2 regions of the Blautia sp. Marseille-P2398 genome follow, and region 1 is predicted to be linked to the other one. Evidence: predicted binding sites of a transcription regulator. Region 1 holds the regulator's gene; the other holds the start of a gene.
The links. The regulator NrdR, encoded in region 1, represses ribonucleotide reductase genes. The targets are predictions, from matches to a motif close to CACAANATNTTGTG.
Positions count from the first base shown of each region.

Region 2: the regulator NrdR is predicted to act here: its motif matches at 1,910-1,923, upstream of ACESZG_RS07845 (ribonucleoside triphosphate reductase).

Region 1 is NZ_CAXSTD010000001.1:68,190-73,307, forward strand. It holds gene ACESZG_RS00285 (citrate/2-methylcitrate synthase) at 1-190, opposite strand, end outside; gene gdhA (NADP-specific glutamate dehydrogenase) at 729-2,063, shown strand; gene nrdR (transcriptional regulator NrdR) at 2,201-2,650, opposite strand; gene ACESZG_RS00300 (YlmC/YmxH family sporulation protein) at 2,931-3,185, shown strand; gene sigG (RNA polymerase sporulation sigma factor SigG) at 3,405-4,184, shown strand; gene ACESZG_RS00310 (CDP-glycerol glycerophosphotransferase family protein) at 4,324-5,118, opposite strand, start outside.
Region 2 is NZ_CAXSTD010000005.1:163,185-168,302, reverse strand. It holds gene ACESZG_RS07845 (ribonucleoside triphosphate reductase) at 1-1,733, opposite strand, end outside; gene hflX (GTPase HflX) at 1,949-3,184, opposite strand; gene ACESZG_RS07835 (tetratricopeptide repeat protein) at 3,209-4,258, opposite strand; gene glmM (phosphoglucosamine mutase) at 4,279-5,118, opposite strand, start outside.

The DNA.
Region 1 (5,118 bases):
CAACGATCTTTGTGGCTTTCACATTAGAAACCTGAGTCAGGCCTGCAAGAACCCCTTTTCCATTAATATCACGAAGACCTCTCTTCACATCATATTTTGCATACAGAGAAAGATCCAGACTTGTATGTTCCTTGCAAACCTCCGTCAGATTTTCAATTTCAGGTGTTACTTTGGTTTTAAATCCCGCCATGTAATAAATCTCCTTTCTTCACAATTCTCTCGATAATGATTCCCTCCTCGTTTCTGTCATCGCAACAATTTGTAGATGCACATCTCTGTAAATATTATAGCATTTTTTTCTCTTTCGGTCTACATCTTATATATTCTGTTTCTGAACATAAAAAAACAGATTACCGCTTACTGTTCACGCACTACTGTCCTGCGAGGCATTTTTTAACCGAATCAAGTAAGTCCCCTGCTTCAATTGCGAATATCCGCTTGACTTTCCATTTGCAGTTTCTTACGGATACATGGCAATATAAGAACCGAAACGTACAGTGCGAATTTACGCAGTTTTTATAAATATACTGTATTTTTTAGAAATTGCTATAAATTGTATGGATGATTTTTAACATTTTCTCATACTTGGCGCCATTTCGCAAGTACAAATTTTGTTCAAAAAATTTTCATAAAAAAATTTTCATTTGGCTCTTTCCATTTGTAACACTTTAGTGTATAATAACGTCGATTTAAAAAATAATTATACGATGGACGAGGAGGAAATCATAATGTCTTATACTGAAGAAGTATACGAAAGAGTCGTAGCACAGAATCCAAATGAGCCTGAATTCCATCAGGCAGTAAAGGAAGTTTTAGACTCCCTTAAAGTCGTAATCGACAAAAATGAAGAGAAATACCGCAAGCTTTCCATTCTGGAACGTCTTGTTGAGCCTGAAAGAATCATCTCTTTCCGAGTTCCGTGGGTAGACGATAAAGGTGTTGTACAGGTAAACAAAGGTTATCGTGTACAGTTCAACAGTGCGATCGGACCATACAAAGGTGGTTTAAGATTCCATCCGTCAGTAAACCAGGGAATCCTTAAATTTTTAGGTTTCGAACAGATTTTCAAGAACTCCCTTACAGGTCTTCCGATCGGTGGCGGTAAAGGTGGTTCAAACTTTGATCCTAAAGGAAAATCTGACAGAGAAGTTATGGCATTCTGCCAGAGCTTTATGACAGAACTTTCCAAATATATCGGTGCTGACATGGACGTTCCTGCAGGTGATATCGGTGTAGGCGGACGTGAGATTGGTTATCTGTATGGACAGTACAAGAGAAACCGTGGATTATACGAGGGTGTTCTCACAGGTAAAGGTCTTTCCTACGGTGGATCTTTGATTCGTACACAGGCTACAGGATATGGTCTTGTATATATGCTAAACGAAATGGTTAAAGCTAAAAACGACACAATCTCCGGTAAAACTCTCATCGTAACAGGTTCCGGTAATGTTGCCATCTACGCAGTAGAGAAAGCTGCCGAACTTGGCGGTAAAGTTGTTGCTATGTGCGACTCCAACGGATATATCTATGATCCGGAAGGAATCAAACTTGACATCGTTAAAGATATCAAAGAAGTAAAACGTGGACGTATCAAAGAATACGCAGATCGCGTAGAAGGCGCTACTTATACAGAAGGAAAAGGTATCTGGAACATCAAATGTGATATCTATCTTCCATGCGCAACTCAGAATGAACTTGACCTTGATGCTGTTAAGATCCTTATTGCAAACGGATGCAAATATGTTGCAGAAGGTGCAAATATGCCTACTACCCGCGAGGCAACTGATTACCTTATGGCAAACGGTGTAACATTTATGCCTGGTAAAGCAGCTAATGCCGGTGGTGTTGCTACTTCCGCACTTGAAATGTGCCAGAACTCTGCAAGACTTTCCTGGACAGCAGAAGAAGTTGATACAAAACTTCATCAGATCATGGTTGATATCTTCCATAAAGTTGATGATGCTTCCAAGCGTTATGATATGGAAGGCAACTATGTTGCAGGCGCTAATATCGCAGGCTTCGAGAAAGTTGTAGATGCTATGATCGCTCAGGGTATTGTTTAATTTATTTTAGTTAATTACCCCCATAAAAATACACATAAAGAGCCGGCGGGATATTATTCTCGTCGGCTCTTTATATTTGCCCGTAAATCCTTTCACACAGAGCATTCATACATTACTTGTTCACACAGAACTCTTATTTAATTCATAAACTTCTTCAGCTCGTCCATAAAAGTACTGACATCTTTAAATTCTCTGTATACAGACGCAAAACGTACATAAGCAACTGCATCCAGATCTTTCAAATGTTCCATAACGATCTCACCAATTCTGGTGCTGGAAATCTCTTTCTCTTCGGTATTAAAGATTTCTCCCTCTATGGCATCCATCATCTCTTCAATCTTATCTATGGATATTGGTCTTTTATAGCAGGCTCTCAGAATTCCCGACTGAATTTTACTGCGATTATACTGTTCTCTGTTCTGATCTTTTTTGATCACAGTAAGCGGAATACTTTCCACCTTTTCATATGTGGTAAATCTCCTTCCGCAGGCATCACACAAACGACGGCGACGGATAGAATTGGTATCTTCTACCGGTCTGGAATCAACTACTCTCGTATTATCCTGATTACAAAATGGACACTTCATACGACGTCCCCCTTTAATTCGTATTACTGTTTTCTGCTTATGTACTATATACTTGATTCGGTTAAACGGCTACAAATACGTTACTGTTCACTCCATTCTCAGTAACACAAATACAAACAGTTATATATAGTTTTATTATACTGTATTTCTATTTAAGGTGTCAATAAAAGGACTTGCATAAATTTTTGCAAAAATACATAAATTGTTATCAAACGCATATCAGATTCTGAAAGCATTGGCACGACAGTCTGATTTTAACCGGAAGGACTGTATCTGATTTATGAAAATCTGTGAATTAAAGCAAAAAGAAGTAATTAATATCTGTACCTGCCGCAGTCTCGGATGTCCCATTGATGCGGAATTTGACTGCAAAAGCAGTCAACTCACCGCCCTTATACTTCCAGGCCCCGGAAGATTCTGCTGCCTGTTCGGACGTGATAATGAATATATCATTCCCTGGGAATGTATCAGCCAGATCGGGGACGATATCATCCTTGTGAAAATAGACGAAGAAAAATGTTTCCATAAAGGCTGATATTTCACCGCAGAGAATTGTCAAGGACCTATATTTTTTATATTTTCCCGGTCAAAGTATAAATCCACTGCTATATGAGAATCATTCTTACTGAAGTATATGACAACTATTCGGCAGCCACTGTCCTTTTTTTATTTCCTGAAATGATTTCGGAGGATCCTGGCTCATATCTGCGAATAGTCGGTTTACATCCAGAGATAATAAGGAGGATTCAATAAGATGGCACTGAACAAAGTTGAAATCTGCGGAGTCAATACGTCGAAACTTCCTGTTCTTACAGCAGAAGAAAAAGCGGAACTGTTCAGACGGATCAAAAGCGGCGATGAACAGGCACGTGAATTGTACATTAAAGGAAATCTACGTCTTGTTCTCAGCGTAATACGACGATTTCAGAACAGCAGCGAAAATGCCGATGACCTTTTTCAGATCGGATGTATTGGTCTGATCAAGGCCATTGACAACTTTGATACCACTTTACAGGTAAAATTTTCCACTTATGCAGTTCCAATGATCATAGGCGAAATCAGACGATATCTCAGGGATAACAACAGTATCCGCGTCAGCCGTTCTCTTCGTGATATTGCATACAAAGCAATCTATACCCGCGAAAATTATATGAAGCAGCACCTGAAAGAACCTACAGTTACCGAAATTGCACAGGAAATTGGTATCGAAAAAGAAATGATCGTATATGCCCTTGATGCTATCCAAAATCCTGTGAGTCTCTTTGAACCGGTCTATACAGAAGGCGGTGATACTCTTTATGTCATGGATCAGATCAGTGACAAAAAAAACAAAGAAGAACGCTGGATTGAAAATCTTGCTCTCCGCGAAGCTATGCAGAGGCTGAACAGCCGCGAAAAGCATATCATAGAACTGCGCTTCTACGAAGGAAAGACGCAGATGGAAGTAGCTCAGGAAATCGGCATCTCCCAGGCACAGGTCAGCCGTCTCGAAAAAAATGCACTGAAATCCATGCGTAATTATCTGCGTCCATAAAATGATAATTCAAGATCCGTATTCAGAAAAGCAGCCTGGCCCAATACCTGCCAGACTGCCTTACATATCTTTTAAAATATACCGTTTTCCGCCTCTTTCCAATGAGGTTCTGATCTGTCTGTGAAGCTTCAATGAAGCTTTAACACTTCAACAAATTCTGCCAGTTTTCTATATTAAATATCTGCTTCACATCCAGAGCCCCTGACATTGCAGGAAAGAACTTCTTCATATCAGTAAATACCAGAGCATAGTCGAACTTTGACATTCCGATCATCCTGCGAAGCTCACGCCTGTAAAAATCCAGAAGCATCTCCGGCACTTCTGTTTTCTTAGATTTCATAAACTTTTTATGACATACATATTCTTCGTCCGTAGCCGGGTAGGAACGCTTCCAGTATAAAACCCTGATTTCTTTTGGCAGACTATCCAGTTTCTCAGAAGACTCCTCTTCTTTTGCACCATTCCCGATCAACGTCACATCAAAATGCTCATAATCCACTTTGTTCAGAAATTCATAGAATGCCTTTGTCTCCTGTGTATCACTGAAATCTCCTGCATATACCAGAAGTTTTACTTTATCTGTCTGATTCAGATATATCGGATTTACCGGTTCTTTTCCATCAAGCAGGACTTCTGCTATACGTTTGCATGCTTTTCCATCATCTCTCGGACATATCTGTTCTCTTGCTTTTTCATACTTCTCTTTACAGGAAGCAGCCACTCCCGGAAGATCCTTCAGAAGTTCACCAAGCTTCTCAGGGGTAGACACTGCCGGTCCCGGAAGTTTGTCAAATCCGAAGTACAGACCTCTGTAATCTTCAAAATTCTCCGCATCCGGCACATAAAACAGAATCGGTTTTCCTGTCAGCATGAAATCATAAAAAATACTGGAATAATCAGAAATCAGTACATCTGTCACTGACAAAATCTCATT
Region 2 (5,118 bases), on a different contig from region 1:
ATATCTGTGGTATATTCAACCGGAAGATGAGAACTGTTTGTATAATAAGGAGTATCCCCTTCCTTGCCTGCAGTCTTAATATCCGGCCAGCGTTTTCTGTCATGTTTGGCCAGACGATAGGCAGTAGATTCAGCAGGAGTTGCCTCAAGATTAAACAGTTCTCCTTCGTACTTCTCCTGATAATCGGACAGACGTTCCCGCATATGAAGAAGAACCTCTTTTGTAAACCTCTGCGTACGCTCATCAGACATATCTTTTCCCAGCCAGCGGGCATTCAGACCAACCTCGTTCATTCCCACCAGTCCAATGGTAGAGAAATGATTGGAAAAGCTTCCAAGATATCTCTTTGTATAAGGGTATAATCCCTCATCCAGCAGCTTACCAATTACTTCACGTTTAATATGCAGAGAACGTGCGGAAATATCCATTAAGCGATCCAGACGATTGTAAAACTCTTCCGGTGTCTTGGAAAGATATGCGATACGCGGCATATTTATAGTTACTACCCCCACAGAACCGGTACTCTCTCCTGATCCGAAGAAACCACCGCTCTTCTTGCGGAGTTCTCTCAGATCCAGACGCAGACGGCAGCACATACTGCGGATATCACTTGGTTTCATATCACTGTTAATATAGTTTGAGAAATACGGTGTTCCATATTTGGATGTCATCTCAAAAAGAAGGCGGTTATTCTCTGTATCAGACCAGTCAAACTCATTTGTTATGGAATAGGTCGGAATAGGATACTGGAACCCGCGTCCGTTGGCATCCCCCTCGATCATGGTCTCAATAAATGCCTTATTGATCATATCCATCTCTTTTTTGCAGTCTTTGTACTTGAAATCCATATTCTTTCCGCCTACGATAGCCGGAAGCTCTGCAAGATCATCCGGTACTGTCCAGTCCAGCGTAATGTTGGAGAAAGGTGCCTGTGTTCCCCATCTGCTTGGGGTATTGACTCCATAAATAAAAGACTCAATACATTTCTTCACTTCCGGATAGCTTAAATTATCTGCCTTGACAAAAGGTGCCAGATAAGTATCAAAGGATGAGAAAGCCTGCGCTCCGGCCCATTCATTCTGCATAATCCCAAGAAAGTTTACCATCTGATTGCAGAGAACACTCAGATGCTTTGCAGGTGAAGATGTGATCTTACCTTCAATACCGCCAAGTCCCTCCTGGATCAGCTGTTTCAGTGACCATCCTGCACAATATCCGGTCAGCATGGACAAGTCATGAATATGAATATCCGCATTTCTGTGTGCATCTGCGATTTCATTGTCATAAATCTCAGACAGCCAGTAATTTGCAGTAACTGCACCGGAGTTGCTTAAGATCAGACCTCCAACTGAATAAGTAACTGTGGAGTTCTCCTTTACACGCCAGTCCTCAACCTTCACATAACTGTTTACGATTTCTTTGTAATCCAGGATCGTTGACTTCATGTTGCGAACCTTTTCCCTCTGCTTGCGGTAAAGAATGTAGGCTTTTGCCACATCTGCATATCCGGCCTGGATCAGCACATTCTCCACACTGTCCTGAATTTCTTCTACTGTAATCTTATTATCTGTAATCTTTTTCTGAAAATCAGAAGTAACACGCAGCCCTAAGAGATCAATCATCTCTTCGCTATAATTTTTCTCTTTTGCATCAAAGGCTTTATGGATAGCCGCTGTGATCTTGCCTATTTTAAACTCATCCACTTCGCCATCACGTTTTACTACCTGAAACATATCTAATGCCCCCATTTTCTCTTGTTAATCTGTTTCTCCTGCATATTCTTACCGGAGATATTTCTGTCGTTACTGTCCACTTTGCTCTGAGTAACACTGTAGGTTCATTGTATCAGAGTATCACCAGTTCGTCAACACGCAAAATACCACATAATGTTCCTTATTTTCACAAAAGGCACAATATATGGTATTTTCTTATTTTTCAAAATATTTTTTTATACAACTCTGGCGTAGATTTCTTTCGGCACCCTTGCCTTCACAGCAATCCCTTCCTCTGTGTATTCCTCTGAGATAAGCTGCCCATATTCGCGGATCAGCTGGATTTTTCCTGCTTCCTGATAAGGGAAAAGGCGCTCCACATAAATCTGTTCTTCAGCAAGAAGCTTCTCCAGAAGATCATTCAGATCTGCAAGACCCTCGCCTGTCTTTGCAGAGACCTTCAGCGTATAGTCTGATTTAAAATCTCGCAGTACGCATGCCCCCGGCGCATCCTGCTTATTAAAGAGTGTGATGATCTTCTTTCCCATCACTCCCAGTTCTTTTAATGTCTCATATACCACATGCATCTGCATCTCTGCCTGCTGATTGGAAGAATCTACCACATGGATAATATAATCTGCATATTTGGCCTCTTCCAATGTGCTCTTGAATGCTTCGACCAGATGATGCGGAAGCTTATGGATAAATCCAACCGTATCTGTGAGAAGAATCTGCTGTCCGTCCTTCAAATTTAAAAGTCTGGTAGTTGGATCCAGTGTAGCAAACAGTTTATCCTCTGATAAAACCTCTGAGCCTGTCAGTGTGTTCAGCAGCGTAGATTTTCCCGCATTTGTATATCCTACAATCGCAGCAGTCCTCATATTGCCTCTGGCCCGGCTGGAACGGATCAGTTCCCTGTGTTTCTCCACCTGGGATAATTCCTGCTTCAAAGCAGAGATCCTTGTACGAATAAGACGACGGTCTGTCTCCAGCTTTTTCTCTCCCGGACCTCTGGTTCCGATTCCACCTCCCAGACGGGAAAGAGATTCCCTGAGACCGACCAGACGGGCAGATCTGTAGCGAAGCTGTGCAAGCTCTACCTGTATTTTACCCTCACTGGTTATAGCTCTCGCTGCAAAAATGTCCAGAATCAATAATGTCCTGTCCATCACCTTACAGTCCAGTTCCCGCTCCAGATTATTCAGCTGTGCAGGAGAAAGTTCGTCATCACAGATAATTCCGGTTGCATCCATAGCATATACCAGTGCACGTACTTCCTCTATCTTTCCTTTTCCAATATAAGTTCCGGGATGCACAGACTCACGATTCTGAATGATTCTTCCCACTGTAACAGCTCCCGCAGTTGATGCAAGCTCCTTCAGTTCATCCAGGGATTCTTCCACATTATCATGATCATCCGTCTGCACTCCCACAAGAACCACCCGTTCTTCAAGCTTTCCAAATTCTTCCATAAATTCTCCTCAGTCAGATGGATATTACACACGCGTTTTAAGAAATGCAAGTTCCTTCTTAACAGTTTTATCTTCCGGGTATAATTCCAGATATTCCTGTGCTTTCTGCAAAGCAGTCTGAAAATCCAGTTTCTTCTCATAGACTACGATCTCATTAAACAGCAGACTCTGCATATCCTCCGCTCCTGCCTCATGGATTCCGCTTTCTATATCAGAAAGGGCACTGTCATAATCCCCATCCTCTATATCACACAGTGCAAGTCCGTTAAATCCTTTGGCTCCGTTTTCTGCCTGTGATACATACTGCTGAAACATTGCTTTTGCATTTGCGCTGTCTCCTTTATCCATATATACCATACCAAGCAGAACCAGTGCCTCCGTATTATCGCCGTCTATGGCCTGTTTCAGTTCACTTTCAGCATTTTCATAATCATCCATATAATAATAAACTCTGCCACGGTCACAATGATCCTCTGCATTTTTTGCAGTTCCTGACAAAGCAGCTTCCAGATAACGGGTTCCGTCTGCTTCCATATCCCTGTTCAGATATGCCCCGTAGATCTGGATAGCTCTGTCATAAGTTGCATCTTCACCGTAGGCCTGTTCAAAATTAGCAGAAGCTTCCTCATAGGAATCCATGGCCAATGCTGTTTCTCCCGTAAGGAAGTACAGATCCGCATCCATTTTATAGTTTTCTGCCAGAGTCTGGCAGTCTTCCAGTGCTGCCTCATAATCCTTTACTTTGAGATAAGCCACAGCTCTATACGACAGAATATCTTTTTTTAATGCTTTGCCAACTTTGTCACATTTAAGCGCATCATTGAAATATGTTATGGCTTCTTCATAGTTTCCAAGCTTGAGTTTCGCTACACCTGCACCTCTGTACGACTGTGCAGGCTTCACTCCTTCAGAAATTGCTGTCTCATATTCTTCAAGTGCTGCCTCATAATTTCCCTGTTCCAGATCCTGTGCAGCCTGTTTATAATTCTTCGTATCTCCCACATTACAGCCTGTCAGAAGTCCAAGGCTTAAGCAGACAGCAGTCAGAAATAATCTTTTTTTTCTATTATACATGTAATTCCTTTGCCAGTAAATCAGTCAATGAGCAATCCTTCGGATTCCATTACCTTTACTACATGATCAACATTCTCAAGGCAGAGTTCATCTGTTCCGGCTTCTACCATAACACGAATCAATGGCTCTGTGCCACTCTCGCGTACCAGAATACGCCCATCACTTCCCAGTTTCTTTGCAACTTCCTCTACAGCAGCAACTACCTTCGGATTCTCTCTCGCAGTCTTCTTGTCTGCCACCCGGACATTTCTGAGAAGCTGTGGATAAACCTTCATTTCCCTTGCCAGATCACACAGAGTTGCTTTCTTCTCTACACACGCTTCCATTACCATGAGAGAAGTAAGGATTCCATCACCTGTTGCAGCGTAACGGCTAAAAATAATATGTCCGGACTGCTCACCGCCAAGACTGTATCCATTCTCCATCATATTCTCTGCCACATATTTATCTCCTACTGCAGTCTGCTCATATTTCATACCCTCTCTCTCCAGAGATTTGTACAGACCGAGGTTTGACATAACAGTGGTTACTACTGTATCATCTTTTAATCTGCCCTGCTCCTTGAGATATTTTCCACATACATACATAATCTTATCACCGTCGACCACATTTCCCTTATGGTCAACAGCAATACAGCGATCTGCATCACCATCATAAGCAAAACCGATATCCAATCCATTGTCCACAACATATTTCTGCAGGACTTCAATATGGGTAGAGCCACAGTTTGTATTAATATTTGTACCATCCGGCTGGTTATTGATCACATAAGTCTTTGCCTGAAGTGCCTCAAATACACTCTTTGCAATAGCTGAAGAACTTCCGTTTGCACAGTCAAGCCCTACTTTAATGCCTTTGAA